Regions from separate parts of the Enterobacter sp. UPMP2060 genome, predicted to be linked through region 3. Evidence: predicted binding sites of a transcription regulator. Region 3 holds the regulator's gene; each other region holds the start of a gene.
What was found. Region 3 encodes PurR, which represses purine synthesis genes. Its sites were predicted from a motif close to CANGCAAACGTTTGCNTG; they were not measured.
Positions count from the first base shown of each region.

Region 1: the regulator PurR is predicted to act here: its motif matches at 3,884-3,901, upstream of purE (5-(carboxyamino)imidazole ribonucleotide mutase).
Region 2: the regulator PurR is predicted to act here: its motif matches at 3,364-3,381, upstream of galS (HTH-type transcriptional regulator GalS).
Region 4: the regulator PurR is predicted to act here: its motif matches at 3,544-3,561, upstream of raiA (ribosome-associated translation inhibitor RaiA).

Region 1 is NZ_JBSKJQ010000005.1:45,783-53,664, reverse strand. Features, by position in the region: gene ACWKXN_RS12585 (porin) at 1-961, shown strand, start outside; gene mnmH (tRNA 2-selenouridine(34) synthase MnmH) at 1,085-2,155, opposite strand; gene purK (5-(carboxyamino)imidazole ribonucleotide synthase) at 2,240-3,307, opposite strand; gene purE (5-(carboxyamino)imidazole ribonucleotide mutase) at 3,304-3,813, opposite strand; gene ACWKXN_RS12565 (hypothetical protein) at 3,975-4,160, opposite strand; gene ACWKXN_RS12560 (YdgH/BhsA/McbA-like domain containing protein) at 4,229-4,438, opposite strand; gene lpxH (UDP-2,3-diacylglucosamine diphosphatase) at 4,576-5,298, opposite strand; gene ppiB (peptidylprolyl isomerase B) at 5,302-5,796, opposite strand; gene cysS (cysteine--tRNA ligase) at 5,971-7,356, shown strand; gene ACWKXN_RS12540 (metal-dependent hydrolase) at 7,446-7,882, opposite strand, start outside.
Region 2 is NZ_JBSKJQ010000002.1:388,158-396,039, forward strand. Features, by position in the region: gene fghA (S-formylglutathione hydrolase) at 1-99, opposite strand, end outside; gene ACWKXN_RS07260 (YbfB/YjiJ family MFS transporter) at 238-1,386, shown strand; gene folE (GTP cyclohydrolase I FolE) at 1,489-2,157, shown strand; gene yeiB (DUF418 domain-containing protein YeiB) at 2,177-3,334, shown strand; gene galS (HTH-type transcriptional regulator GalS) at 3,490-4,512, shown strand; gene mglB (galactose/glucose ABC transporter substrate-binding protein MglB) at 4,808-5,806, shown strand; gene mglA (galactose/methyl galactoside ABC transporter ATP-binding protein MglA) at 5,886-7,406, shown strand; gene mglC (galactose/methyl galactoside ABC transporter permease MglC) at 7,422-7,882, shown strand, end outside.
Region 3 is NZ_JBSKJQ010000001.1:748,765-756,646, forward strand. Features, by position in the region: gene mdtK (MdtK family multidrug efflux MATE transporter) at 1-723, opposite strand, end outside; gene ACWKXN_RS03710 (riboflavin synthase subunit alpha) at 949-1,593, shown strand; gene cfa (cyclopropane fatty acyl phospholipid synthase) at 1,625-2,773, opposite strand; gene punC (purine nucleoside transporter PunC) at 3,072-4,271, opposite strand; gene punR (DNA-binding transcriptional activator PunR) at 4,386-5,297, shown strand; gene purR (HTH-type transcriptional repressor PurR) at 5,315-6,340, opposite strand; gene cydH (cytochrome bd-I oxidase subunit CydH) at 6,638-6,727, shown strand; gene ACWKXN_RS03740 (MFS transporter) at 6,891-7,882, shown strand, end outside.
Region 4 is NZ_JBSKJQ010000006.1:2,371-10,252, forward strand. Features, by position in the region: gene clpB (ATP-dependent chaperone ClpB) at 1-683, opposite strand, end outside; gene yfiH (purine nucleoside phosphorylase YfiH) at 813-1,544, opposite strand; gene rluD (23S rRNA pseudouridine(1911/1915/1917) synthase RluD) at 1,541-2,521, opposite strand; gene bamD (outer membrane protein assembly factor BamD) at 2,653-3,390, shown strand; gene raiA (ribosome-associated translation inhibitor RaiA) at 3,659-4,000, shown strand; Phe leader region at 4,111-4,236, shown strand; gene pheL (pheA operon leader peptide PheL) at 4,112-4,159, shown strand; gene pheA (bifunctional chorismate mutase/prephenate dehydratase) at 4,267-5,427, shown strand; gene ACWKXN_RS13625 (SMP-30/gluconolactonase/LRE family protein) at 5,424-6,296, opposite strand; gene tyrA (bifunctional chorismate mutase/prephenate dehydrogenase) at 6,357-7,478, opposite strand; gene aroF (3-deoxy-7-phosphoheptulonate synthase AroF) at 7,489-7,882, opposite strand, start outside.

The DNA.
Region 1 (7,882 bases), on a different contig from region 3:
CGGTAAAAACAGCTACAAGCGTAACGGCTTTGACGGCGGCACCCGTTTCCGTTTCGCGGCTGATTACTACCTGTTTGATGACATCAGCTGGGTAAGCTACTACGAGCTGGGCGTGAACTTCCCTGCAATGTTCAACTGGGACAACCACTACAGCGAAAGCGATCACGACACGACGCGTCGTATGCTCTACACCGGCCTGAAGAGCGACACCTGGGGTACGCTGACCTTCGGTCAACAGAACAGCGTTTACTATGATGTGGTGGGCGCGAAAACCGATATCTGGGACTACGACATGATCGGCCAGGCACCAGGTAACGGGATCAAAGGCGATTACGACGGTTCTTACCGTTCACGTAATATGCTGAAATATAAGAAAACCGTGGGCGATGCCGACATCTACGCATCTTACCTGTTTGAAGACAGCGAATACCTGCCGGGCAACGGCCTGCGATACAAGCGTAAAGGCGGCGGCTCGCTGGGTCTGGATTACCACCTGACCACCGACCTGACCTGGGGCGCCGCGTGGAACTACACCCGCGCGGACATGCGTAACCCGGATAACGGCGACAGCAAAACCTACGACCAGAACATCCTCGGTACCGCGCTGAGCTGGACCCCGGACAACTGGACCTTCTCCGCTGGCGGCGGCTGGTACCAGAACTTCATGACCACCAAAAAAGTGTCGGTTAACGACTACTTTGCGGGTGATGCATGGGGTATTGAATACTTTGCGGGCTACAAGTTCCCAGTCGGTCAGTACGCGGTTAAATCTATTCAGCCTTACTTCATGGGCGACCGTATTGAGTACGTGAATGGCCGTAACTACCAGCGCATCGACAACGGCGTGGGTATCAGCTTCCAGCTGGATTACGGTTTCCGCGTGGATTACGAACACGTGTTCACCTCCAGCACCGACAACCTGGGTGACATGAACCTGGTGCGTCTGCGTTACGACTTCTAGGTCGTCTTGTTGGGTGCGGCCTGATGCCCTCACCCTGACCCTCTCCCACGGGGAGAGGGAATAAACATTAAAAACGGCAACCCAGGTTGCCGTTTGGCTTTTACCTCGCCACCCGGCTTTGTTTTAGCGATTAAGCCACTCAGCGACCTCGCCATACGTCCCGCGATACACAATCTTCTCCGCCTTTTTCTCCAGCTGATAGCCGTACATCGGGTCGTAATAGTCCTTCAGCAGCGGCGCAAGCCAGCTAAAGTGCGCCTCGGTGCTGCCGGAGCGTTGCTGTTCCAGCAGCGCGGAATCTAACAGCGCGGTGAATTCTGCATACCGCTGCAGCCCCAGACGGCGGCGAATGGCGAACAGGCCGTGGTGCAGATACTCGCTGTATTCTTTCCAGCCCGCTTCCTCGCCGTATGCGGCAGAAAAGTCCGCCCACATGTGGTCGAAATACTCTTCGCGCAGGCGCTCGAGGCGGACGTCAAACGGGTCTTCGACGACAACGATAGGGGCTTCAGCCATGCGGTCGCGCAGGCACTCCGGCAGGTGGTTGGAGCCAATCATCCGGCCCTCGTCTTCCAGCACCCAGCGCGCGGCGTCTTTTTTCAGGAGCTCAACCGCAAGGTGGTTTTCAAAGCTGGCCTGGGAAAGCTGCGGCGTGAGCGTGCGGCCAAACGACGAACCGCGATGGTGCGCCAGCCCTTCCAGATCGATACCCTGCACGTGCTGCTTCACCAGCAGGGTTTTGCCGTTTCCGGTGCAGCCGCCAATAAGCACCATCGGCTTCTGCGACTGCTCGATAGTCACCTGAATCGCCGTCTGGCGGAGGGCCTTATAGCCGCCGCGGATCAGCGGGTAGTCAACGCCCGCCTCTTTCAGCCAGGCCTGCGAGATATGCGAGCGCTGGCCGCCGCGCGCGCAGCAGAGAAAGCCCCCAGGATGGGTAAGGCTGGCTTCCCGCCAGGCGTTAATGCGTGCCTCACGCGTCTCGCCGCTCACCAGCTGATGGCCGAGCGCCAGCGCGGCCTCGGGGCCCTGGCGTTTATAGCAGGTACCGACGGCGGCGCGCTCGTCGTCGTTCATTAAGGGCAGGTTGATCGCCGCAGGCATCGCGCCCTGGGCAAATTCGATCGGCGCGCGAACGTCGATTAAAGGGGTATCAGACGCGAGGATCGCGCGATAGTCCGTTCCATCGTTCATGGTTGTTCCAGAAGAAAACTCAGCAGCAATGGGCGGGGATTGTACGCCGGGGAAGGGGAAGATCAACTCCCCGGCGCAGATGTCTTACTTGAGCTTAGACTGTGCCCAGACAATACCGCTCGCATATTCCGGCGGCAGGAGCGGGATCATCGCTTCCAGGGTGGCGCTCAGGCGGCCCGTGTCGCTGTCGTTCAGGTTCAGGTGACCGACCTTACGACCCGCGCGTACCTCTTTGTCATACCAGTGCAGATGCACGAGCGGCAGCTTCAGCCAGTCGTAGTTCAGATCGGTGCCGATCAGGTTGATCATCACCGACGGGCTGTTCACCACCGGCTGCGGCAGCGGCAGGTCGGTGATTGCACGCAGGTGCAGCTCGAACTGGCTGATGGACGCGCCGTTTTGCGTCCAGTGGCCGCTGTTGTGCACGCGCGGCGCAAGTTCGTTGATCAGCAGACCGGACGGGGTGATAAAGCACTCCATCGCCATGACGCCCACATACCCGAGTTCGTGCATGATGGCAGAGAGCATATCTTCCGCCTGCGCCTGCTGGTCAGCATTGGCGTGCGGGAAGGCGACGCTGGTGCGCAGAATGCCGTCCTGATGCAGGTTATGCGTCAGCGGATAAAAGACGGTATGCCCGTCGTGCCCGCGCGCGCCAACCAGCGACACTTCACCGCTGAAGTTAATGCCCTGCTCAACGATGCACTCGCCGTAGCAGTCGTCCGGCAGTTCTGCCGTTTCATCTGCACGCAGGCGCCACTGGCCGCGGCCGTCATAGCCGCCCACGCGGCGCTTCACGATTGCCAGCTCGCCCAGCATCGCGAAAACGTCATTCCACTCGCTTTTATCGGACAGGAGCTGCCACGGCGCGGTCGGCAGACCGAGCTTGTCGAACAGCTGCTTTTGCGTCAGACGGTCGGCGATGATCGGGAACACGTCGCGGTTAACGAAGGCGTTATGACGCGCCAGCTCGCGGGTCAGAGCCGTTTCCGGCCAGCGTTCGATCTCGGCGGTGATCACGCTCTGGTGGAACGGTACGGCTTCCGGTTCGGCGTCCAGCCCGACGGGCCAGACGGCAATACCCAGCGGCTCACCGGCCTGACGCAGCATGCGGCCTAGCTGGCCGTTACCGAGGACGCAAACCTGCTTCATGCCGCACCCCGCGGGTCCGGATTGTCCAGCACCTCGTCGGTCTGGGCTTTACGCCACTCCGCCAGACGCTGGTGTAATGCTTTATCGTGCGTCGCAAGAATTTGCGCCGCCAGCAGAGCTGCGTTCGCCGCACCCGCTTTACCAATCGCCAGCGTGCCGACAGGAATACCGCGCGGCATCTGGACGATGGAGTAGAGGCTATCTACACCGCTTAACGCGGCGCTTTGGACCGGAACGCCCAGTACCGGCACCAGGGTTTTGGCGGCAATCATGCCTGGCAGATGTGCTGCGCCGCCCGCACCGGCAACGATCACCTCATAACCGTTCTCTTCGGCGCTTTCGGCGAAGCTGAACAGTTTGTCCGGTGTACGGTGCGCGGAGACCACTTCAACGTGGTGTGGAACATTCAGGATTTCAAAGATTTCGGCGGCGAACTGCATGGTAGCCCAGTCGCTTTTGGACCCCATCACGATGGCGACACGCGCCGGATTATTGCGGGAAGACATGCGTCTTAAAACTCCTGTGGTGCGAAACACACTGCTTTTGAGGGCACAGAGAATAGCATGTTATACGGGCAAGGAAAACGGTTGCGCGGTTAAAAGGCGAGCAGTTATGGCGAGAAAGCGATAACAAAAAAGACCGCACGATGGCGGTCTTTTATATGATGTTACTGAAGATCCCCTGCGGACAGGTTCTCGTTGTCGAACGCGCGGCTGACATCGATATGATTCACCATGCTGGTGTCGGCATTCGAGCCCGATTTTGGCACGGAGAAGCGATTCTCCGCGGCCTGTGCGCCAGTGGACACCACGACTGCCAGCAGCAGGGTACTTACGATGCTGATGTTTTTCATTCTCTGTTCCTTCCTCATCGTATTGTCGCTGTCGCACGTCTTCGCTGGCGGCACGGCAATCAGGGTTTTTATTTAGTCAGTTCTGCGGTCATGTACACGCGGTTGTTGACCTTCGCGCTCGTGATTTTATAAGAGGCATTCTGCTCGGCGGCCTGCGCGGCAATTTTCGCTTCTGCGCGGTCAAGGGTAGAGGCGGTTGCGCTCACGCTTTGAGCGAAAGAACCGAAAGAAACCAGGGAAAGAGCGGCAACTGCAACGAAAGTTTTGATAGATTTCATGGTCGTATTCCTTAAGTATTTTATCTGGGATAGGGCGTATTGCCCTGATGTGATAAATAATAGGCCGACCACGGGCTGATTAAAATCGAAACAATTTGCCGATATTGTTCAAAAAAATAGAATGATGGTGCGAGGGGTTAAAACGGAAAGGCGATCGGCTCCACGCCCTCTGGCGTGACTTTGACCATGGAGCCTTCGGTGTGCCAGGCACCTAATACCACGCGATGGGCCGGTTCGCCGTTGGCGATAAGGGAATGGACGTCAGGACGATGGGTATGACCGTGGATCAACCACTGAACGCCATGCTTTTCCATCACGCTCACCACGGCCTGCGGGTTCACGTCCATGATGGTCATGGATTTGCTGCTGTTGGCGGCTTTACTGCCCGCGCGCATTCTGGCAGCTATGCGGTTACGGATAAACAGCGGCAGCGCAAGGAACACCTTTTGGATCCATGGGGTGTGGACTTTGGCGCGAAACGCCAGGTAGCCGGTATCGTCGGTGCAGAGCGTGTCGCCGTGCATGAACAGAACCCTGCGGCCATAGAGGTCGAGCACCTGCTCTTCCGGCAGCAGCGTCATGCCGCTTTCGCGGGCGTAGCGCTTGCCGATCAGGAAATCACGGTTGCCGTGAATGAAGTAGCAGGGGACGCCGGAATCCACGAGCGCGTGAATGGCGGCGGCCATTTCACGGTGCAGCGGGTTAGGGTCGTCGTCGCCAATCCAGGCTTCAAAGAGGTCGCCCAGGATGTACAGCGCATCGGCGCTTTTCGCTTCACCGCGTAAAAAACGCAGAAAACCGGCGGTTATCGCCGGTTCTTCTGTTTGCAGATGCAGATCCGCAATAAAGAGTGTCGCCACGAATTACTCGCTGACGGTCACGCTTGTAATCACAACGTCTTCTTTAGGAACGTCCTGGTGCATACCGCTGCGGCCAGTAGCGACGGCTTTGATCTTGTCAACCACGTCCATACCTTCAACCACTTCTGCGAATACGCAGTAGCCCCAACCCTGCAGGCTTTCGCCGGAGAAGTTCAGGAAGTCGTTGTCCGCCACGTTGATGAAGAACTGCGCGGTGGCAGAGTGTGGCGCCTGAGTACGGGCCATTGCCAGCGTACCGCGGGTGTTTTTCAGACCGTTGTTCGCTTCGTTTTTGATCGCTTCTTTGGTCTCTTTCTGGTTCATGCCAGGTTCGAAACCGCCGCCCTGGATCATAAAACCGTTGATCACGCGGTGGAAAATGGTGTTGTTGTAGAAACCTTCGCGGCAGTAGTCCAGGAAGTTTTTAACTGTTTCAGGCGCTTTGTCATCAAAGGTTTTGATTACGATATCGCCATGATTAGTGTGGAAAGTAACCATTTTTGCATCCTGTTCCGTTATTGTGGTACGTCGACCCGCGTTCGGGTCATCTATAGGGGCTTGTTATAGCATAACCACAGGATGCGATCACCTTGCATTGTGTGCTGCTTCGGGTTTGAATTACGGGTAGAATAGCCGGTTTTCAACCACACACGTGTTTACATGGAATCTTCGATGTTAAAAATCTTTAATACAATGACGCGCCAGAAAGAGGAATTTAAACCTATCCATGCCGGGGTAGTCGGCATGTACGTGTGTGGTATTACGGTTTACGATCTCTGTCACATTGGCCATGGCCGTACCTTTGTCGCTTTTGACGTGGTGTCACGCTACCTGCGTTTTCTGGGCTACACCCTGAAATACGTGCGTAATATCACCGACATCGACGACAAAATCATCAAGCGCGCTAATGAAAACGGCGAAAGCTTCGTTGCGCTGGTCGATCGCATGATCGTCGAAATGCACAAAGATTTCGACGCCCTGAATATTCAGCGCCCGGACAGCGAGCCGCGCGCGACCCACCATATTCACGAAATCATCGAGATCACCGAAAAGCTGATCGCTCGCGGTCATGCCTACGTTGCGGACAACGGTGACGTGATGTTCTCGGTGCCGACGGACCCAACCTACGGTTCGCTTTCCCGTCAGGATCTGGACCAGCTCCAGGCCGGCGCGCGCGTTGACGTGGTTGACGTGAAGCGTAACCCGATGGACTTCGTGCTGTGGAAAATGTCCAAAGAGGGCGAGCCAAGCTGGCCATCACCGTGGGGCGAAGGCCGTCCGGGCTGGCACATTGAATGTTCCGCGATGAACTGCAAGCAGCTGGGCAAGCACTTCGATATCCACGGCGGCGGTTCAGACCTGATGTTCCCGCACCACGAAAACGAAATCGCGCAGTCCACCTGCGCCCACGGCGGCGAGTACGTTAACTACTGGATGCACTCCGGCATGGTAATGGTTGACCGCGAGAAGATGTCTAAATCGCTGGGTAACTTCTTCACCGTGCGCGACGTGCTGAAGTATTACGACGCGGAAACCGTGCGCTACTTCCTGATGTCCGGCCACTATCGTAGCCAGCTGAACTACAGCGAAGAGAACCTGAAACAGGCGCGCTCGGCGCTGGAGCGCCTGTATACCGCGCTGCGCGGAACCGACAGGTCTGTTCCTGCTGCAGGCGGCGAAGCGTTCGAAGCCCGCTTTGTTGAGGTGATGAACGACGACTTCAACACCCCGGAAGCCTACTCCGTGCTGTTCGACATGGCGCGCGAAGTGAACCGCCTGAAGTCAGAAGATATGGCCGCGGCGAATGCGCTGGCGTCCCATCTGCGTAAGCTCTCCTCCGTGCTCGGCCTGCTGGAGCAGGACCCGGACGCATTCCTGCAGAGCGGTGCGCAGGCGGACGACGGTGAAGTGGCGGAAATTGAAGCGTTGATCAAAGCGCGTCTGGAAGCGCGTCAGGCAAAAGACTGGGCGGCGGCAGATGCGGCGCGCAACCGTCTGACCGAGATGGGAATCATTCTGGAAGATGGCCCGCAGGGGACTACCTGGCGCCGTAAGTAATTTTCCCCTCACCCTAACCCTCTCCCAAAGGGAGAGGGAATTATTAGGTTTTCTCCCTCTCCCCGTGGGAGAGGGCCGGGGTGAGGGCATCAGCGCCCACGTTTTCTCCACCACAGCAACCCCACCAGCACGACTCCCGGCAGCCACACCCACAGCAGCTCCGACACGATCACCTGATGCCCGTACGGCGTGGTGTAGCGCGACAGCGCAAACGGCGCGACCTTAATCACCTGCCACGGCGCAAAGAAGCGTTCATCTGACCACGGCCACAGCCAGCCGACGCCTTTCCCTCCCGTGGTAATCGAATCCAGCAGGCTGTGCGAAAGCAATGACGCGGTCAAAAACAGCCAGCACCGCGTCAGGCTGGCCCGGAACCACCGTCGTCCAGTCAGCACGCAGAGTATCGGCATCACAAAGGCGAACAGCAGGGAGTGGGTAAAGCCGCGATGGCCGAAAACATTGCCGTACGCGACGCCGAACTTGAACGCCAGCACGTCGGCATCCGGCAGCATGGCGAGGACAATCC
Region 2 (7,882 bases), on a different contig from region 3:
GAAAATGCTGAACGTCATCGCACAGTTCAGGACGGTGGAATCATGCCGCCAGCGCTGCTGTCGACCTTCAAAACAACGGTGCTCTTCGAGCAGTTCCATGCAGGGCTCCTTAATGAGAATGCGTATTCATAAAAACCATAATACAGCCTTTTCATTGACCTGTGAGTAACTTTCACTTTCGCCAGACGGCGAGATGCTGCATCATAAATTTACTTTTCTTTAACAATTGGAGCGGTCATGGCGCTGCGTATTGCGCTCAGTGGATTTGTCGTTCTGGTGGTGGCGATGGGGATAGGGCGCTTTGCCTTTACGCCTCAGGTGCCGCTCATGATTGCTGCCGGGCAGCTTACGCTGACCAGCGCGGGTCTGGTGGCGGCGATGAATTATCTGGGCTATCTGGTGGGCGCATGGGATGCCATGCGCGCGCACCGCTTTGTGGAAACGCGCCTCTGGCTTGGCATCACCGGCGCGGTTGCGCTGACGCTGCTCTCCGCGGCGGCGGATAACGCCGTCGTGCACGGCATGCTGCGCTTCGTGATTGGCTGCATGAGCGGCTGGTCGATGGTACTCATTGCCGCCTGGACCAACGAACGGCTGGGGCAGCTGGGTAAACCGGGCCTGAGCGCCGCCGTGTTTGCCGGGCCAGGGGCGGGCATTGCCCTGAGCGGGCTGCTCGCCGTCTATATCCAGGCGAAATCCCTTTCGGCCGGGGCGGCATGGCAAATCTACGGCGTGCTGGCGCTGGTGCTGATTGCGCTGGTGGCGCGCTACCTGCCGCGATCCGGGCAGCTCCATCGCCCCGGCACCGCGCCGGAGCCCCTGGTGCTGACGGCGGATTTAAAGCGCCTGGTCTGGAGCTACAGCCTGGCCGGGTTTGGCTATATCCTCCCGGCGACATTTCTGTCGCAAATGGCTGCGGTGCGTTTTCCCGGCAGCCTGTTCGCCCAGTTTGTCTGGCCGTTTTTTGGTATCGCCGCCGTGGTGGGCATTGCGCTCAGTATTCTTTTACGCCACACCTCAACGGCGAACCGCAGGCTGGCTATCGTGCTGTGGTTACAGGGGGCTGGCGTGCTGGCGGCCTGGCTGCTGCCGGGGATTGGCGGTTTGCTGACGGGCGGGCTGCTGGTGGGCGGCGGTTTTTTGTGTGCCGTGCAGCTCTCTCTTTTATACGGCCGCGAGCTGGCGCCAAACCATACGCGTTATATGGCAGGCCTGCTCACCACCGGGTATGCGATTGGTCAATTGATTGGCCCGATGACCTCGGCGTTATCAACCTGGCTTACCCACCGGCTGGAGCCCGCGCTGGGGCTGGCGGGCGTTGCGCTGTTCGTCGGCGGAGCGCTGGTCTGGAATCGTCACGCTGAAAGGCAACAGCAATTGCAATAATTATCGTCGTGAATACTGGATTATGTGCGCCGCCTCACGCACAATGAGCGCATACTTTTGCCACAACGAGGGCAAAAGACGCCACACCTGCAGGAGAACAAAATGTCATCACTCAGTAAAGAAGCTGCCCTGGTCCACGAAGCCCTGGTTGCGCGCGGTCTTGAAACGCCACTGCGTCCGCCCGTACAGGATTTGGACAATGAAACCCGCAAGCGTCTGATTGCCGGTCATATGACCGAGATCATGGAGCTGCTGAATCTCGATCTGAGTGACGACAGTCTGATGGAGACGCCGCACCGCATCGCGAAAATGTACGTCGACGAAATTTTTTCCGGGCTGGATTACGCCAACTTCCCGAAAATCACCGTCATTGAAAACAAGATGAAAGTGGATGAAATGGTGACGGTACGCGATATCACGCTGACCAGCACCTGCGAACACCACTTCGTGACCATCGACGGTAAAGCGACCGTGGCGTATATCCCAAAAGATACGGTGATTGGCCTGTCGAAAATCAACCGCATCGTGCAGTTCTTTGCTCAGCGTCCGCAGGTGCAGGAGCGTCTGACGCAGCAGATCCTGACCGCGCTGCAAACGCTGCTGGGCACCAATAACGTGGCCGTCTCTATCGACGCGGTTCACTACTGCGTGAAGGCGCGCGGCGTGCGTGATGCGACCAGTGCAACGACCACCACGTCGCTGGGCGGCCTGTTTAAATCGAGCCAGAATACCCGCCAGGAGTTCCTGCGCGCCGTACGTCACCACAACTAAGTCTTACAGGGCAGGAACCATGGAGCGAAACGTCACGCTCGATTTTGTTCGCGGCGTCGCCATTCTCGGTATCCTGCTGCTTAATATCAGCGCCTTCGGCCTGCCGAAGGCGGCTTATCTCAATCCTGCCTGGTATGGCGACATCACGCGCAGTGATGCCTGGACTTGGGCTGTCCTCGATCTCTTCGCGCAGGTTAAATTCCTCACGCTGTTTGCCCTGCTGTTTGGTGCAGGCCTGCAACTCCTCCTCAAACGCGGTACGCGCTGGATCCAGTCGCGCCTGACGCTGCTGGTTCTCCTCGGCTTTATCCATGGCCTGTTCTTCTGGGACGGCGATATTCTTCTCGCGTATGGGTTAGTCGGGCTCATCTGCTGGCGTCTGATTCGCGATGCGCACAGCGTAAAAAGCCTGTTTAACACCGGCGTGATGCTCTATGTCATGGGGCTTGGGGTCCTGCTGCTGCTGGGGATGATCTCCGGCGAGGCGACGAACCGTTCCTGGATCCCGGATGCCGCTAACCTGCAGTACGAACAGTACTGGAAGCTGAAAGGCGGTACGGAAGCGATAAGCAACCGCGCGGATATGCTGGGGGATAACCTCCTTGCGCTGGGCGCGCAATACGGCTGGCAGCTGGCGGGCATGATGCTGATGGGCGCGTCACTGATGCGCACCGGCTGGCTGAAAGGGGAGTTCAGCCTGCGTCACTATCGGCGAACGGGGGTCGGGCTGGTGCTGATCGGCGTGCTGATTAACCTCCCAGCGATAATCACGCAGTGGCACATCCACTGGGATTACCGCTGGTGCGCGTTCCTGCTCCAGGTGCCGCGCGAACTGAGCGCGCCGTTCCAGACCGTCGGCTACGCGGCGCTGATCTATGGCTTCTGGCCAACGCTTTCCCGCCTGTGGATCGTCAGCGCTATCGCCTGCGTGGGCCGCATGGCGCTGAGCAATTACCTCCTGCAAACGCTTCTCTGCACCACGCTTTTCTATCGATTTGGCCTGTTTATGAAATTCGACCGCCTCACGCTGCTGGCGTTTGTTATTCCGGTCTGGGTGATTAACCTGGCGTTTTCTGTTCTCTGGCTACGCTATTTCCGCCAGGGACCGCTGGAGTGGGTGTGGCGTCAGTTAACCGCACATGCTTCAGGGGTATCATTGAGGAACACATCCAGATAACGATCTGGATCACAATCATTAACAAAACGGATGTAAGCGTTTTCATGAGTGTGAGCTTCTTCACGTAGTCCCCTTTCTCTCGCTGCCAAAATAGCCACCTTGCTAAACACAGGGGGTGTCTGTGAGTTGCTGCAATCCTTTGAAGGATGGTGAATATGATCACCATTCGTGACGTCGCCCGTCAGGCGGGCGTTTCTGTGGCTACCGTCTCACGCGTGCTGAACAATAGCGCGCTGGTCAGCCCTGAAACCCGTGAAACCGTAATGAAAGCCGTGACCCAGCTCGGGTACCGGCCAAATGCCAATGCCCAGGCGCTTGCGACGCAGGTCAGCGACACCATCGGCGTGGTGGTGATGGATGTATCGGATGCCTTTTTCGGCGCGCTGGTTAAAGCGGTCGACGTGGTCGCCCAGCAGCATCAGAAATATGTCCTGATCGGCAATAGCTATCATGAGGCGGAAAAGGAGCGCCATGCCATCGAAGTGCTGATCCGCCAGCGCTGTAACGCCTTGATTGTCCACTCAAAAGCCTTGAGCGATGAAGAGCTAACCGGCTTTATGGATCAGATCCCGGGCATGGTGTTGATCAACCGCATCGTTCCCGGCTATGCCCATCGCTGCGTCGGGCTGGATAACGTCAGCGGCGCCATGATGGCGACGAAAATGCTCATCAACAACGGGCATCAGCGGATCGGTTATCTGGCCTCCAGCCATCATATTGAAGATGACGACCTGCGGCGCGAGGGGTGGCAAAGCGCTCTGAAAGAGCACGGCATTACGCCGTCAGAAAGCTGGACGGGCACCGGTACGCCGGACATGCAGGGCGGCGAGGCGGCAATGGTGGAGCTGCTGGGCCGCAACCTGCAGCTTACTGCGGTGTTTGCCTATAACGACAGCATGGCGGCAGGCGCCCTGACGGCGCTGAAGGATAACGGCATTGCGGTGCCACAGCATTTATCACTCATTGGTTTTGATGATATCCCGATTGCCCGTTACACCGACCCGCAGCTGACAACGGTGCGTTACCCCATTGCTTCTATGGCGAAACTGGCGACTGAGCTGGCGTTACAGGGGGCTGCAGGGCTGCTGGATCCGGGCGCAACGCACTGTTTCATGCCGACTTTAGTGCGTCGGCACTCCGTCGCGGCCCGGCAAATTGTGGTTCCGATCACTAACTGATTACTTGAGGTGATGTAACCGTTTTCAATCTGTGAGTAAATTCACAGTATCTTAACAAGGCGCTGACTATGATGTCAGCGTTTTAGGGGCTGAAACGCTATGTAACGGTGATTATTCACTTTCACTATAGCCAATGTGCCGCAAACAACGAATAAAACGCATTTCTGGAGCGTTACCGAACACGGAAGATAGAAATTTTATAAGTGAACTTCGGCTGTCAGTAACGTTTTATTAACACCTGCCCGCCGATCGTTATTCACAAGAACTACCCTGCATAAAAAAAACCGGAGATACCATGAATAAGAAGGTGTTGACCCTGTCTGCCGTAATGGCAAGCATGCTTTTTGGTGCAGCAGCGCACGCTGCGGATACCCGTATTGGTGTGACCATCTATAAATACGACGACAACTTCATGTCTGTTGTACGTAAAGCGATTGAGAAAGATGCGAAAGCAGCGCCAGACGTTCAGCTGCTGATGAACGACTCCCAGAACGACCAGTCCAAACAGAACGACCAGATCGACGTTCTGCTGGCGAAAGGCGTGAAAGCCCTGGCCATCAACCTGGTTGACCCGGCTGCAGCAGGCACGGTTATTGAAAAAGCGCGCGGCCAGAACGTGCCAATCGTCTTCTTCAACAAAGAACCTTCCCGTAAAGCGCTGGATAGCTACGACAAAGCGTATTACGTCGGTACCGACTCCAAAGAGTCCGGTATTATTCAGGGCGATCTGATCGCGAAACACTGGGCGGCGAACCCGAACTGGGACCTGAACAAAGACGGTCAGATTCAGTTCGTGCTGCTGAAAGGCGAACCCGGCCACCCGGATGCTGAAGCCCGTACCACCTACGTTATCAAAGAGCTGAACGACAAGGGTCTGAAAACCCAGCAGCTGGCGTTAGATACCGCGATGTGGGATACCGCTCAGGCGAAAGATAAAATGGACGCGTGGCTGTCCGGCCCTAACGCAAACAAAATCGAAGTGGTTATCGCCAACAACGATGCGATGGCAATGGGTGCGGTAGAAGCGCTGAAAGCACACAACAAATCCTCCATTCCTGTGTTCGGCGTAGATGCACTGCCAGAAGCGCTGGCGCTGGTTAAATCCGGTGCGATGGCCGGTACCGTTCTGAACGATGCCAACAACCAGGCGAAAGCGACCTTCGATTTGGCGAAAAACCTGGCCGATGGCAAAGGCGCGGCAGATGGCACCAGCTGGAAAATTGAAAACAAAATCGTTCGCGTACCTTACGTGGGCGTAGACCAGTCCAACCTGGCTGAGTTTATCGGTAAATAAGTTAGCGGTACTGTCTCCACTGGGCGCAATTCGTTGCGCCCTTTTATAACGCGATATGCGAGGCCAACAAGGTATAATTATGGTCAGCACAAATACTCAGTCATCCGGTGAATACCTGTTGGAAATGAGCGGTATCAACAAGTCATTTCCCGGCGTTAAGGCACTCGATAATGTTAATTTAAAAGTTCGTCCTCACTCTATTCATGCCCTGATGGGGGAGAACGGTGCGGGTAAATCAACATTATTAAAATGTCTTTTTGGGATCTATCAAAAAGATTCTGGCAGCATTCTTTTTCAGGGGAAAGAGATCGATTTCCATTCAGCGAAAGAAGCACTGGAAAACGGTATCTCGATGGTTCACCAGGAATTAAACCTGGTGCTGCAGCGTTCAGTCATGGATAACATGTGGTTGGGGCGTTATCCAACCAAGGGTGTCTTTGTCGATCAGGACAAAATGTATCGCGACACCAAAGCGATTTTTGATGAGCTGGATATTGATATCGATCCGCGCGCCCGCGTGGGAACATTATCCGTCTCCCAGATGCAGATGATCGAAATCGCCAAAGCGTTCTCCTATGATGCGAAAATCGTCATCATGGACGAACCGACATCGTCATTAACGGAAAAAGAGGTTAATCACCTTTTTACCATTATTCGTAAGCTAAAAGATCGCGGCTGCGGCATTGTGTATATCTCCCACAAAATGGAAGAGATCTTCCAGCTGTGCGATGAGATTACCATTCTGCGCGACGGTCAGTGGATTGCCACGCAGCCGCTGGAAGGGCTGGACATGGACAAGATCATCGCCATGATGGTCGGCCGTTCCCTTAACCAGCGCTTCCCGGACAAAGAAAACAAGCCGGGCGAAGTGATCCTGGAAGTGCGCAATCTGACCTCGTTGCGTCAGCCGTCTATTCGCGACGTCTCCTTCGACCTGCATAAGGGCGAAATCCTGGGGATTGCCGGTCTGGTCGGGGCAAAACGTACCGATATCGTGGAAACCCTGTTCGGTATCCGTGAGAAAGCCGAAGGCACTATTACGCTGCACGGTAAGAAAATTAACAACCACAACGCCAACGAAGCCATTAATAATGGTTTTGCGCTGGTGACGGAAGAGCGTCGTTCGACCGGTATTTATGCCTATCTGGATATTAACTTTAACTCGTTAATTTCTAACATTCGCAATTACAAAAACAAAGTCGGACTGCTGGATAACTCCCGCATGAAGAGCGATACCCAATGGGTTATTGACTCCATGCGCGTGAAAACGCCAGGACACCGCACCCAAATTGGTTCTCTGTCAGGCGGTAACCAGCAGAAAGTCATTATCGGACGTTGGTTATTAACCCAGCCAGAAATTCTGATGCTGGATGAACCGACCCGCGGTATTGACGTCGGCGCGAAGTTTGAAATTTATCAGCTGATTGCCGAGCTGGCGAAAAAGAATAAAGGGATCATTATTATTTCTTCCGAAATGCCGGAATTGTTAGGGATCACGGATCGTATTCTGGTTATGAGCAATGGTCTCGTTGCCGGTATTGTTGACACCAAAACGACAACGCAAAACGAAATTTTGCGTCTTGCGTCTTTGCACCTTTAAGATCAGGGGCTCCTCATGAGTGCGTTAAATAAAAAAAGTTTTCTCACTTACCTGAAAGAAGGCGGTATTTACGTTGTTCTTTTAGTACTGCTGGCTATCATCATTTTCCAGGACCCTACGTTCTTAAGCCTGCTGAACCTGAGTAACATTCTGACCCAGTCCTCCGTGCGTATTATCATTGCGCTGGGCGTGGCGGGCCTGATCGTGACCCAGGGGACGGACCTTTCTGCCGGTCGTCAGGTGGGTCTGGCGGCGGTTATCGCGGCAACCCTGCTGCAGTCGATGGAAAATGCCAACAAGGTCTTCCCGGAAATGGCCACCATGCCTATTTTCGTGGTGATCCTGATTGTCTGCGCCATCGGTGCGGTGATTGGTCTGATCAACGGTATCATCATCGCCTACCTGAACGTGACGCCGTTTATCACCACGCTGGGTACGATGATCATCGTTTACGGTATCAACTCCCTGTACTACGA
Region 3 (7,882 bases):
TAACTGCACCAGACGCGTCATGATGTTCCAGTCCGGCGTGCTAAATTTTTTCTCGTTGCGAATATCGCGCATGGAACGGGCGCGTTTTACAAAGGCGATCATGGAGAAGAACATCACCCAGTAAACGGCTGCTGTCGCCACGCCGCAGCCGACGCCGCCGAGCTCCGGCATCCCGAAATGACCATAAATAAAGACATAGTTCACCGGAATGTTGACCAGCAAACCGATAAAGCCCATCACCATCCCGGGCTTGGTTTTCGCCAGGCCTTCACACTGGTTACGTGCCACCTGGAAAAAGAGGTAGCCGGGCGCACCCCAGAGCAGGGCGCGCAGATAGCCCACGGCTTTATCAGCCAGTGCCGGGTCAATGTTATGCATAGCGCGAATGATGTGGCCCGCGTTCCAGAGCACGACCATGATCAGCACGGAAACAAACCCTGCCAGCCAGAAACCCTGACGAACCTGATGGGCAATGCGCTCGCGACGACCCGAGCCATTGAGCTGAGCGATAACCGGCGTGAGCGCGAGCAGCAGACCGTGGCCGAACAGGATGGCCGGAAGCCAGATTGACGTGCCGATAGCAACGGCCGCCATATCGGTGGCGCTATAGCCACCTGCCATTACCGTATCCACAAATCCCATTGCGGTCTGGGCCACTTGCGCGACGATCACTGGTATAGCCAGTGCCAATAGCTGGCGCGCTTCATTCATGTACTTCTGCACGTGAACACCTTTATTTTGTTGTTATTTGAGAGACTAAAAAAGCCGCCGAAACGGGCAACAAGAAGAAAATGCAGGGGGGTGCCAGCTATTGTAGCGGGCTTTAGCTATTTATCTAGTGAAAAAATCGCCAGAAAATGCGCTCCGCTGGCAACCTCTTTTTCCAACTGTTATTGTGGTGGGATTAAACGGTGTCACCACCGTCCGGAAAAAACAGGAGTTGTAAGCATGTTTACTGGTATTGTGCAGGGCACCGCCAAAGTGGTGTCCATTGATGAAAAACCTAATTTCCGTACTCATGTTGTTGAGCTGCCGGAATATATGCTTGAGGGCATTGAAACAGGCGCGTCGATTGCTCATAACGGCTGCTGCCTGACCGTTACCGAAATTAACGGCAACCAGATTAGCTTTGATTTGATGAAAGAGACGCTGCGCATCACCAACCTTGGCGAGCTGGCGGTGGGAGATACCGTCAACGTTGAGCGGGCGGCAAAGTTCAGCGATGAGATTGGCGGCCACCTGATGTCCGGTCACATCATGACCACCGCTGAAGTGGCAAAAATCGTGACCTCGGAAAATAACCGTCAAATCTGGTTTAAAATGCAGGATCCTTCATTAATGAAATACATCCTCTATAAAGGATTTATTGGCATTGACGGGATTAGCCTGACGGTGGGTGAAGTAACGCCAACGCGTTTTTGCGTGCATTTAATTCCTGAAACGCTGCAGCGCACCACGCTGGGCGCCAAAAAACTGGGGCATCGCGTGAATATTGAAATCGATCCGCAAACCCAGGCGGTGGTGGATACGGTTGAGCGCGTGCTGGCAGCAAAAGAAGCGGCAATAATAAAGACCACCGCAGAAGAAGAATAAAAAATAACCCCGGGCATCCGGGGTTATTTTTTTAGCGTGCGACACGTAATCCGTGTTCAATCCCACGGCTGAATACCACCTGCCAGAGCTGAATATCCCGTGCGCGAAACGCCCCCGCGCAGGCATTCAGATAATAGCTAAACATCCGCCTGAATCGTTCAGAATAGTTTTCCGCAATCTCAGGCCAGGTTTCCTGAAAACGCGCATGCCAGGCCATCAACGTGGTGTCGTAATCCGCGCCAAAGTTGTGCCAGTCTTCCATTACAAAATGGGGTTCACTGGCGTTGGCAATCTGGCGGACTGACGGTAAACAGCCATTCGGAAAGATGTATTTGTTGATCCACGGGTCGACGTTATTGTCGGTTCGCTTAGAGCCGATGGTGTGCAGCAGGAAGATGCCGTCCGGTTTCAGATTCCGATCCACCACCTCAAAATAGGTAGCGTAGTTTTTCGGCCCGACGTGCTCGAACATGCCGACGGAAACGATCCGGTCAAACTGTTCGTTCAGGTCACGGTAATCCTGCAGTCGGATATCCACATCGAGGCCCTGGCAGCGTTCCCGCGCCATTTTTTGCTGTTCCGCTGAAATCGTGACGCCGACGACGCTGACGCCATAGTGTTTCGCCATAAAATACGCCAGCCCGCCCCAGCCGCAGCCGATATCCAGCACGCGCATACCCGGCTGGAGCTGCAGCTTCTCGCTAATCAGACGCAGCTTGGCCTGCTGGGCCTCTTCAAGCGTCGACGCCTCTTTCCAGTAGGCGCAGGAGTACTGCATGAAAGGGTCCAGCATACGGCTGAACAGGTCGTTGCCAAGATCGTAGTGCTCTTTGCCTACGATCCATGCGCGTTTTTTACTTTGCAGATTGAACAGTCGGGCAGAGGCGACGCGCAGGGTGTCTTTCAGATTGCGAGGGAGTTGATTTTCAAGACCGGCACGCAGCACGCTGGCGAAAAAGGTATCCAGACGTTCGCACTCCCACCAGCCGTCCATGTAGCTTTCTCCCAGGCCTAACGATCCCTCTCGCAGCACGCGTTTAAAAAAGTCGGGATGTTTAACCTGAGGATCGGATGGCGATGATCCATTGATAGTGATGCCTGCTCGACCTAACAGTTCACTGACGATCCGGGACCAGTTATCGTCCGGAACGCTGACTTCTTCTATACACGATGAACTCATAGCTTCTCCATCACCCTACTGTGATCAGAACCTTAAAACAGCGTAGACGCTTTTTTTGGTTTGTGAGAAATCTCACGGTAAATACCGCGAGGCTAGTATCCGACGTAGAACAGAGGAAGGGAGATAACCCTTGCCGAAATGCCTTCCATGGTAAAACGGGAGCACTCCGGCTCCCGTTAACAATTAATATTTATCGTATTTAATCGAACCAAATTTAGTATAGGCCTCAAAATTTGGTGATTCAATAGAAAATTCTTAGCAACCTAATCACTGAAAATTAACATGATTTCTGGCGCAATCAGGCATGTGACGTTTCAACCTGAGCACTCTTTTCCTGCTCACGCTGCGCGGAGGCCTGCATGCGATAGCCCAACACCGCCAGCGCAACGGTCACCAGCATCACGCTGGTGGTGGTCAGGAGCGGCGTGGCAATCAGCGCCGATACAACCAGGCTTGCCAGGAAGCACAGCCCCAGCTGCAGGGTATTCTGCAGCGCGGCGGCGCGGCCTGTTGCCTGCGGGAAGGGACGCAGCGCCTGGGCTACAACGATAGGGTAAATCGCCCCGTTCGCAACGGCCATCACGCAGAATGGGATCAAAATTTCGGCCAGACCGGCGCCAGGAATAAAGCCAACGGCCCAGGTCCCGATAACGCTCAGCGCATATAGCACCAGCAGCCACGGCAGCATCTGCTGACCTTCCCACTTTTGCAGCGCCGCGCGACAGCCGTACCCGCCTACCAGGAACGCGATGGTCTGCGGAACATAGCTCAGGCCGATGGCTGCCGGGCTGTAGCCCATATCGTGCAGAATGAACGGCGAGCCGGTGAGCCACGCGAAGAAGCTTGCCGAGCAGGCGGCATAGATCAGGACATTCCCGCGATACGCTTTGGCGCTGAGCAGGGAAGTGAAGGTAATCGGCTTCGCGTCTGCATGCGCTTCTTTTTTATGCGCTGGCTTAAGGGCGAACGCCGGCAGCATCAGGACCAGGGTAATGGCAAACAGCGTGGCGAAAATGGCCTGCCAGTCGAAATGCGCGAGGATCCAGCTGCCCAGCAGGGGAGCGAGGGCAGGTGAGAGGCCCACCAGCGGCATAATGGTGGCGAAGATACGGTTTGTGCGGTTAGCAGGGTAATAGTCGGTGACCAGCGCCTGCCAGGTCACGGCCGCGGCACAGACGCCCACGGCCTGAATAAAACGCAGCACCAGCAGCCAGGTGGCATCGCGAACCCATAACATTCCCAGGCAGCCCACGGCAAAAATGGCCAGGCCCAGCAACAGCACCGGTTTACGACCAAAGCGATCCGAGAGCGGTCCCCAGAGCAGCTGTGCGAAGGCAAAGCCGGCGAGGAATAAACTCAGGCTGGCGCTGATGGCGGCAGCCGGCGTTTGTAAATCTTCCTGCATGGCGGCAAACGCCGGCAGGTACATATCGGTGGCCAAAAAGCCCAGCACGCTTAAGCCGCCGAGCCAGACTAAAAAACCGTTCCTGGGTTGCATTATTTTATTCTCCTGAGGAGGCAGGTATACATTGGCGCTGAGTGTAGGGAGTGCAAAGCTGCTTGTGAAACGCTAATATTTGGCTGGTGCATTCAAAAATTTTGCAGGCAGAAAATGTGGTCAGATTATTCTCTTGAAGTGGTCGATGCTGTTGCGCGTAACGGCAGCTTTAGCGGTGCGGCGCAGGAGCTGCACCGCGTCCCTTCGGCAATCAGCTACACGGTGCGCCAGCTGGAGGAGTGGCTGGCGGTTCCGCTGTTTGAACGGCGGCATCGTGATGTGGAATTAACGCCCGCAGGCGCGTGGTTTTTGAAGGAAGGGCGTTCTGTTATCAAAAAAATGCAGATCACCCGCGAACAGTGTCAGCAGATCGCTAACGGCTGGCGGGGACACCTTTCCATCGCGGTGGATAATATCGTTAAGCCGGAACGCACCCGGCAGATGATCGTCGATTTCTACCGTCATTTTTCTGACGTCGAGCTGCGGGTCTCGCAGGAGGTGTTTAACGGCGTCTGGGATGCGCTGGCGGACGGCAGGGCAGAGATGGCGATTGGGGCCACGCAGGCGATCCCGGTCGGGGGACGTTACGCTTTTCGCGATATGGGGATGCTGAGCTGGAAATGCGTGGTGGCAAGCGATCATCCGCTGGCGGCGATGGAAGGGCCGCTCAGCGATGACACGCTGCGCAACTGGCCGTCGCTGGTGCTGGAGGATACGTCCCGTTCATTGCCCAAGCGTATCACCTGGCTTCTGGACAACCAGCGGCGGGTGGTGGCCCCTGACTGGGAATCGTCGGCGACGTGCCTCAGCGCCGGGCTGTGCGTCGCGATGGTGCCCGTTCATTTCGCGCGTCCGCGCATCGATACCGGAGAGTGGGTTGAGCTGACGCTGGAGAATCCGTTCCCGGATGCGGCCTGCTGCCTCACCTGGCAGCAAAATGACGTCTCGCCTGCGATGGCCTGGCTGCTGGATTATCTGGGAGACAGCGAAACGCTGAACCGGGAATGGTTACGGGAGCCAGCATAGCTGGCCCCGTAAAGCGATTAACGACGGTAGTCGCGGAACGGACCATCCGCAACGGAACGGCGTTCGATAAGACGCGGGTGAACTTCAATAGACTGCGACTCTTCGCGCTTGTTGACGATCCTGTCCATCAGCATATTGAAGGCCGTTTCGCCCAGCGAATCTTTCGGCTGGTGAATGGTGGTCAGCGCCGGGGTGAAGAAACGCGCGTTACGCACGTTGTCATAGCCGATCACGGAAATATCCTGCGGTACGCGCAGGCCCAGCTCGTCGGCAGCGCAGAGCGCGCCCATGGCCATGATGTCGCCCCCGCAGAACACGGCGGTCGGACGGTGCGGCTGGGAGACGATCTGCTGCATCGCGCGGTAGCCCGATTCCGGCTCAAAGTCGCCCTGCACAATCCAGTTTTCCGGCACGTTGATCAACGCTTCTTCCATCGCTTTCATAAAACCGGCCAGACGGCCCGCGCCGGTGTTGCGCTCCAGCGGACCGGGGATCACGCCAATCTCGCGGTGACCGCGTTCGATCAGATAACGACCGGCCATATAGCCGCCTTCAAAGGCGTTATCGATAACGGAATCGGTAAAGTCTGCGCGCGCTTCGCCCCAATCCATCACCACCATCGGAATATGGCGATACTCTTCCAGCATCGACAACACGGATTCCGGGTACTCGGAACACATCACCAGCAGGCCATCAACGCGCTTTTGCGCCATCATCGACAGGTAGGCGCGCTGTTTTTCAATGCTGTTCCACGCGTTGCCCAGAATCAGGGTATAGCCTTTCTGGAAGCAGTTCTTTTCGACCGCTTCAATGATCTCGGCAAAATAGGCCGCTTCACTGCTGGTCGCCAGCAATCCAATGGACTTGGTGTGATTAACCTTGAGGCTACGCGCAACCGCACTTGGCGAATAGTGCAGCTCTTTGATCGCTGCCCAGACGGCGTTGCGCGTCTCTTCCGCCACAAAGCGGGTTTTGTTAATTACATGTGATACGGTTGTAGTGGAAACGTTTGCGCGTTTTGCTACGTCTTTAATTGTTGCCATTAAATGTCACTCCAGACCATATCCTAAGCTCCTGAAAAACTTGAAGGTAAACGTTTGCCTTCTCTCACCCTTATCTCGCAATCTTGAATTGCGGCACGCCGGGAAAACGACACGGGACGTCAGGAGGGGGTCAATGGCCGGTACGCTAATAAATTTAGCGTGGAATTTTGTCCTATCTTGATGAAAAGGGGAAGAGGTAAAGTGGTTATCAGTATAAATCCAGGAAGATTTTTGACGTAATCTGTGCAAAAATGAGCAAGCTCACTTTTCGTGTGGGGATTAAAAGGAGAAAAATTGATGAGTTCCGATCTTAAGTTTTCGCTGTTCACCACCATTGTTGTGCTGGCTCTGATTGTTGCGGCCGGTCTGACGGCTGCGCTGCACTGATTTACGCGGAGGGAGAGCCTTCTCCCTCCCGACTCCCCGGATTGTTACTTCTCTGGCAAAAATCTTTTGCCATTTTGTTAACTTCTCATTTTTTGTGATTGATGTTATGCTTTCTGCTTCTTTGTTCTGTGTCACCACATGACACGGCATCCGGAGTTGACGCATGAAAATCAATTTTCCCCTGCTGGCCCTGGCGATTGGCGCTTTTGGGATTGGCACCACTGAATTCTCCCCAATGGGGTTACTTCCTGTTATTGCCCGGGGCGTAGATGTCTCTATCCCTGCGGCAGGGATGTTAATCAGCGCCTACGCTATCGGCGTGATGGTAGGGGCGCCGCTGATGACCCTTCTTCTTTCGCACCGCGCGCGCCGCAATGCGCTGATTTTCCTGATGGCGATTTTCACCCTGGGCAACGTGCTTTCGGCCATTTCGCCGGACTACACCACATTGATGCTGTCGCGCATTCTGACCAGCCTTAACCACGGCGCGTTCTTTGGGCTGGGGTCGGTCGTGGCTGCCAGCGTGGTGCCAAAACACAAGCAGGCGAGCGCCGTGGCAACCATGTTTATGGGGCTGACGATTGCCAATATCGGCGGGGTGCCTGCGGCAACCTGGCTGGGAGAAGCGATCGGCTGGCGTATGTCTTTCCTGGCGACGGCCGGGCTGGGCGTGGTTGCAATGGTGGCGCTGTTCTTCTCCCTGCCGAAAGGCAATGCCGGAGAACGTCCGGAAGTGCGTAAAGAGCTGGCGGTGCTGATGCGCCCGCAGGTGCTCTCCGCGCTGCTCACCACCGTGCTGGGGGCAGGGGCGATGTTTACCCTCTACACCTATATTTCACCGGTACTGCACGATATCACCCACGCAACGCCTCTCTTCGTTACCGCGATGCTGGTGCTGATTGGCGTGGGCTTCTCGATTGGCAACTATCTCGGCGGGAAATTTGCCGACCGTTCCGTGAGCGGGACGCTGAAGGGCTTCTTAACCCTGCTGATTGTCATCATGGTTGCCATTCCATGGCTGGCGCGTAATGAGTTTGGGGCCGCGGTTGCGATGGTCGTCTGGGGAGCCGCCACTTTCGCCGTGGTGCCGCCGCTGCAGATGCGCGTGATGCGTGTGGCGCACGAGGCGCCGGGACTTTCATCTTCCGTGAATAT
Region 4 (7,882 bases), on a different contig from region 3:
ACTTCGCCGTTGACGATACGCTGCGCCAGCCCTTCAACGATGGCGGTTTTACCGACACCAGGTTCACCAATCAGCACCGGGTTGTTCTTGGTACGACGCTGCAGTACCTGAATCGTACGGCGGATTTCTTCGTCACGGCCGATAACCGGATCAAGTTTGCCCTGTTCAGCACGCTCGGTCAGATCGACCGTAAATTTATTCAAAGCCTGACGTTGGTCTTCGGCTCCCTGATCGTTCACGCTTTCACCTCCGCGCATTTTCTCAATCGCCTGAGTCACATTGGCGGTGGTCGCACCGGCAGATTTCAGCAGGTCGGTCAAGGTACCGCGTGATTCAAGCGCCGCCAGAACAAACAGCTCTGACGAAATAAAGTTGTCCCCACGTTTTTGCGCCAGCTTGTCGCAAAGGTTAAGCACGCGCACCAAATCCTGAGACGGCTGAACGTCGCCGCCGGTACCTTCTACCTGCGGTAAACGGCTCAGCGCCTGATCGATAGCGGTGCGTAACTGGCCAGCATTAATGCCAGCGGACGTTAATAAAGGACGTACCGATCCCCCTTCCTGATTCAGCAAGGCGCTCATTAAATGAAGAGGTTCGATAAACTGGTTGTCGTGCCCCAGTGCGAGGGACTGGGCATCGGCGAGAGCAAGCTGGAATTTATTAGTAAGACGATCCAGACGCATAACTCCTCCCATAACAGGTCAAATTTGCTACTGGAGATTAAATGAGGTCATCCCTCAATTATTCAAGGTTAATGACCTGAATTATGTGAAAAGAAAACGGCACGTACCGGATCGTCTTGATTCTTTAGGTTATATCAGCCAAATGAAACTTGCCATACGCCCCGTGGTCTTGTCGCGACGATAGGAGAAAAAATCACCCTTTTCGGTGAATGTGCAGCGATCGCCGCCGAAGATCTGCATCACGCCAACGTTATTCAGACGCTGACGGGCGAGCTGGTAAATATCGGCCAGATATTTATCCCCCGAAGGCAGGAAGGCTTCAACCGCTTGCGGATCTTTTTCCATAAAGGCTTCGCGAACCTCTGGCCCCACTTCGAAAGCGCGAGGACCAATGGCCGGGCCAAGCCAGGCCATAATATTGGCTGGCTCATCGCTAAAGCAGGCGACAGTTTCTTCGAGCACGCCTTCACACAGACCACGCCAGCCCGCGTGTGCTGCAGCCACCTCGGTACCTGCACGGTTACAGAACAGAACCGGCAGACAATCGGCGGTCATCACGGCACAAACGGTTCCCGGAGTATTACTGTAAGAGGCATCAGCGCGTTTAGAAGCATAGGGTTCTCCCGTCAACTTCAGCACTGCGTTACCATGAACCTGTTCCAGCCAGACCGGTTTCGACGGCAAGTTCCCCGCAGCAAACAGACGTCGGCGGTTCTCTTCAACATGTTCCAGGTTGTCGCCACAGTGCGCACCGAGGTTCAAAGACTCCCACGCGCCCTGGCTAACACCGCCAATACGGGTTGAACTGCAGGCGGCCACGCCTGCAGGCAATGGCCACTCCGGGACAATCAGTTTGGTCATAACCAGTCCACTTGATCCTTATGTTCTTCGAAATCAGCACGCATGGCGTCAATAAGGTCCACCATATCCTGCGGGATAGGCGCATGCCATTCCATCTGAATACCGGTGATAGGGTGGTAAAGACGCAGCATAGTCGCGTGCAGCGCCTGGCGATCGAATTTACGCAATACGCTGATGAACTCATCCGATGCGCCTTTAGGTGGACGCGGACGACCACCGTATACCTGATCCCCGACCAGCGGATGGGTAATGTGGGCCATATGCACGCGGATCTGGTGAGTACGTCCGGTTTCCAGACGCAGACGCAGGCGCGTATGAATACGGAAGTGCTCCATAATGCGATAGTGCGTCACCGCCGGTTTACCCATCGGATGCACCGACATATGGGTACGTTTGGTTGGGTGACGGCTGATTGGCTCTTCCACCGTTCCGCCAGAGGTCATATGCCCAATGGCTACCGCTTCATACTCGCGGGTGATTTCGCGCAGCTGCAGCGATTCCACCAGACGGGTTTGAGCAGGAACGGTCTTCGCTACCACCATCAAACCGGTGGTGTCTTTATCCAGACGGTGCACGATGCCCGCGCGCGGGACATCCGCGATCGGCGGATAATAATGGAGAAGTGCGTTAAGTACCGTACCGTCAGGGTTCCCCGCGCCCGGATGAACAACCAGGTCGCGCGGCTTGTTGATCACCAGAATGTCATCATCTTCATAGACGATGTCCAGTGGGATATCCTGCGGCTCGAAGCGGATTTCCTCTTCGATTTCAGCATTGATGGCGACAGCTTCCCCACCTAACACTTTCTCTTTTGGTTTGTCCCAGATCTTGCCGTTTACCAGCACGCGCTGGTCAAGGATCCATTCTTTTATGCGTGAACGCGAATAATCAGGGAACAATTCGGCCAAAGCCTGATCTAAGCGTTGACCGAGCTGATTTTCGGAGACTGTTGCGGTGAGTTCTACTCGTTGTGCCATAAACTGCTTCTTCGTTTAACGTTGGGTTTTACGGCTTTGCCGTTTAATATAGTGTGCTATTGTAGCTGGTCTTAATCGGGAGCAGGAACAGAGTTTCTCCCGGACAAACATTTGAGGAAAGTCAAAACGTCATGACGCGCATGAAATATCTGGTGGCAGCGGCCACGTTGAGCCTGGCTTTGGTGGGCTGCTCCGGTTCAAATGAACAGGTCCCTGACAATCCGCCGAATGAAATCTATGCGACTGCACAACAAAAGTTGCAGGACGGTAACTGGAAACAGGCGATAACGCAACTGGAAGCGTTGGATAATCGCTATCCATTTGGTCCATATTCGCAGCAGGTACAGTTAGATCTCATCTACGCATACTATAAAAATGCCGACCTGCCGCTGGCTCAGGCAACTATCGATCGTTTCATGCGTCTGAACCCGACTCATCCTAACATCGACTATGTGATGTACATGCGCGGCCTCACCAACATGGCGCTGGACGACAGTGCGCTGCAGGGCTTCTTCGGCGTGGATCGTTCTGACCGTGACCCGCAGCATGCGCGTGATGCCTTCAATGACTTCTCCAAGCTGGTGCGCGGCTATCCGAACAGTCAGTACGTGACCGACGCGACCAAACGTCTGGTGTTCCTGAAAGATCGTCTGGCGAAATATGAATACTCCGTAGCGGAATACTATACCCGTCGTGGCGCATGGGTTGCCGTGGTTAACCGCGTAGAAGGTATGCTGCGTGATTATCCGGATACTCAGGCAACGCGCGACGGCCTGAAGCTGATGGAAAATGCTTACCGTCAGATGCAGATGACCGCTCAGGCTGAAAAAGTGGCGAAAATCATCGCCGCGAACAGCAGCAACACCTGATATTGCCTCAATGCAAAACGGCAGCCCGAAGGCTGCCGTTTTTTTATTCATTTTAGCGCGTCGCTGAAGCGCTTAAGCCTCAACACATCCAGTCAACTATGGCCCCAATTTTTGCCTTCGACAAGGTAAATCTCACCTCTTCCTGCCCTGCCTCACAAAAAAGATTCCCTGACAAAAACCGACAAAATAACGTGATCTAAATCACACATTTTGACATTAGGTCGGGTATGCTGGAATCACCAAGACGGAAAGACAAGAGGTAAAATTTATGACAATGAACATTACCAGTAAACAAATGGAAATTACTCCGGCAATCCGCCAGCACGTCGCAGACCGTCTCGCCAAACTGGATAAATGGCAAACTCATTTGATTAATCCACATATCATCCTGTCCAAGGAGCCGCAGGGTTTCATCGCTGACGCAACTATCAATACTCCAAACGGCCATCTGGTCGCCAGCGCAAAACATGAGGATATGTACACAGCAATTAACGATTTGATCAACAAGCTGGAACGGCAGCTCAATAAAGTGCAACACAAAGGTGAAGCCCGTCGCGCCGCAACATCGGTGAAAGACGCCAGCTTCGCGGAAGAAGTTGAAGAAGAGTAATCCTTTAAATTGAGTGTACCGCCAACGCGCCTTCGGGCGCGTTTTTTGTTTTTTATTGACAGGGTGAAAACAGTACGGGTACTTTAACGGTATCAATCACAGGATGACTTTATGAAACTTACGCCGTTCTTCTTCGCATTCTTTTTTACCTTCCCCTGAACGGGAGGCGTTTCGTCGTGTGATAAAGAATGCGAAGACGAACAACAAGGCCTCCCACACCGGGGGGCCTTTTTTATTGATAACGATAAAATGAGACAGGCAACACTATGACACCGGAAAACCCGTTACTGGATCTGCGAGTAAAAATCAGCGCGCTGGATGAGAAACTGCTGGCGCTGCTGGCCGAACGCCGCGCGCTTGCCGTTGAAGTGGGCAAAGCCAAGCTGGACTCCCATCGCCCGGTCCGTGATATCGACCGCGAGCGCGATCTGCTGGAACGTCTCATTCAGCTCGGCAAAGCGCATCACCTCGATGCCCACTACATTACCCGGTTGTTCCAGCTCATCATCGAAGACTCCGTTCTCACTCAGCAAGCGCTGCTCCAGCAGCATCTGAACAAAACCAATCCACACTCTGCGCGTATCGCCTTCCTCGGTCCGAAGGGATCTTATTCTCACCTGGCCGCACGTCAGTATGCCGCACGCCATTTCGAAGAATTTATTGAGAGCGGCTGCGCGAAGTTTGCCGACATTTTTAATCAGGTTGAGACCGGCCAGGCGGATTACGCCGTCGTACCTATTGAAAACACCAGCTCCGGCGCCATCAACGACGTTTACGATTTGCTGCAACACACCAGCCTGTCGCTGGTTGGCGAGCTGACGATCCCTATCGATCACTGCGTGCTGGTCTCTGGCTCAACCGACCTGAGCAAGATCGAAACGGTTTACAGTCATCCACAGCCGTTCCAGCAGTGCAGCCAGTTCCTGAACCGCTATCCGAGCTGGAAAATTGAGTACACCGAAAGCACCTCGGCGGCGATGGAAAAAGTGGCGCAGGCTAACACCCCAACCGTCGCCGCGCTCGGCAGCGAAGCAGGCGGGGCGCTGTATGGTTTACAGGTGCTGGAACGCAATCTGGCGAACCAGACGCAAAATATCACCCGCTTCGTGGTGCTGGCCCGCAAGGCAATCAATGTGTCAGACCAGGTGCCAGCGAAAACCACGCTGCTGATGGCGACCGGCCAACAGGCCGGGGCGCTGGTTGAAGCCCTGCTGGTGCTGCGTAACCACAACCTGATCATGACCAGGCTGGAATCACGCCCAATCCACGGTAACCCGTGGGAAGAGATGTTCTACCTCGATATCCAGGCCAACCTGGAGTCTGCTTCCATGCAGAAGGCCCTGCGCGAACTGGGCGAGATCACGCGTTCCATGAAAGTGCTGGGCTGCTATCCGAGCGAAAACGTGGTCCCGGTTGACCCGGCTTAACGTTCGATAAAGCGGCTTTTCTTCATCCCTGCCACGTTCACCGGCAGGGTGAAGATAGCGCCGGAGAACGGATACTTCGCCACCTCGTCTGCGTCCATATTTTCCCGCGTGGTGGTAATAAACAGCGTTTTCATGTCATCGCCGCCAAAGCAGACCATCGTCGGGCAACGCACCGGCATGCGATACTCTTCCAGCTGCTCCCCTTGCGGAGAAAAACGCGCAATACGCCAGCCGTCAAACAGCGCGCTCCAGTAGCAGCCTTCCACATCCATGGCAGCGCCGTCCGGTATCCCTTCGCCCTCTTTAAACTGACGAAACACCTCGCGCCTGTCGGGTTCGCCCTTCTCATCAAGCGGCGTACGGTAAATTACGCCGTTTGGCGTGTCTGAGGTAAACATCCACTGCTTATCCGGGCTAAACGCTAAGCCGTTGTGGCCGTGAATATCACACTGGATCACTTTCGGCGTCAGGTCGTTGTCGATGCGCATCAGCAGGGCACCGTTGTAATCTCCCGGCCCCCAAAACGTGCCCGCGTAGAATCGTCCCAGAGAATCGGTGCCGCCGTCGTTAAAGCGTGCGAGCTGTGGGTTAGAGGGGTTATCGCACACCTTGCGGCGCAGCAGGCCGTGTTTATCGGTCAGCCAGATACCCGTTCGCATCGCAACGATAAAACCACCCTGCTCGCGCAGCGCGAAACAGCCCACCTCCTCATGGAAAGAGAGTACGGTGTGTTCTGCCGTCGGCAGATGGTAGCGGTGGATCTCCCCTTCCAGAATATCGGCCCAGTAGAGCGCGCGCTCTTCTGCGCTCCACGTCGGGCACTCAGGCAGATGCCCGGTGTAATTCAACAGCAGCTGCGGTTCGGCCATGACAGTTCCCCAAAATAAAAAAAGCCAGCATTGCTGGCTTTCAGTATATACATCATCGCATTACTGGCGACTGTCATTTGCCTGGCGCAACAGCGTCCGGCTCTCACTCTGGAAACGCTGCGCGTAATCGCCAAACCAGTGCTCAACCTTGCGGAAACTGTCGATAAACGCCTGCTTGTCTCCGTGCTCCAGCAGCGTAATGGCTTCGCCAAAGCGCTGATAGTAGCGCTTGATGAGCGCCAGATTGTTCTCGGAGGACATAATAATGTCCGCGTAAAGCTGCGGATCCTGAGCAAACAGACGCCCGACCATCGCCAGCTCCAGACGATAGATAGGTGAAGAGAGCGCCAGCAGCTGTTCAAGCTGCACGTTCTCTTCCGCCAGATGCAGACCGTAGGCAAACGTCGCAAAGTGGCGCAGCGCCTGAATGAACGCCATGTTCTGATCGTGCTCGACCGCGCTGATGCGGTGCAGTCGCGCGCCCCATACCTGAATCTGTTCCAGGAACCACTGATAGGCTTCCGGCTGACGACCGTCGCAGTAAACCACCACCTGCTTAGCCAGGCTGCCGCTGTCCGGGCCAAACATCGGGTGCAGACCCAGTACCGGGCCCGTATGCGCAGCCAGCATCGCCTGTAGCGGACCATTTTTGACGGAGGCCAGATCCACCAGGATGCAATCTTTCGGTAAAGCAGGAAGCTTTCCGATGGTCTGCTCCGTCACGTGGATCGGCACGCTGACGATAACCATCCCGGCATCTTTCATGAGTTCCGGAGCATGCGCCCAGTCCTCTTTTTCCAGAATGCGCACCTGATAGCCAGAAAGCGTCAGCATTTTTTCAAACAGACGCCCCATCTGTCCTGCCCCGCCGACAATCACCACCGGCCGCAGGGACGGACAGAGGGTTTTGAAGCCCTTGTCGTTTTCGCTGGAATAGGATTCCCGCATCACGCGACGCAGAACATCTTCAATTAAATCCGGCGAAACGCCCAGCGCCTGGGCCTCTTTGCGACGAGAGGCCAGCATTGAGGCTTCACGCTCCGGGACGTAAATCGGCAGGCCGTATTTGCTTTTCACCTCACCGACTTCGGCAACCAGCGCCATGCGGCGCGCCAGCAGGTCCAGCAGCGCCTTATCCACTTCATCAATTTGATCGCGCAGTGCGGTCAATTCAGCAACCATAACTAACCTCTTAAGCCAGACGCGTCGCCAGCTGGCCTTTCAAATCTTTGTGGATCTCACGCAGCAGCGCATCGGTAGTTTCCCAGCTGATGCAGGCATCCGTCACGGAGACGCCGTGCTTCATTGCACTGCGTGGTTGTTCAGATGATTGATTGCCTTCATGAATATTGCTCTCAATCATCAGACCGATAATCGAACGGTTGCCATCTTTGATCTGTGCGACCACGGATTCCGCAACCGCAGGCTGGCGACGGTAATCTTTATTTGAATTACCATGACTGCAATCTACCATCAGTGCCGGGCGCAGTCCCGCCTGCTCCATCTCTTTTTCACACTGCGCCACGTCCGCCGGGCTGTAGTTAGGTGCTTTCCCGCCGCGCAGGATCACATGGCCGTCCGGGTTA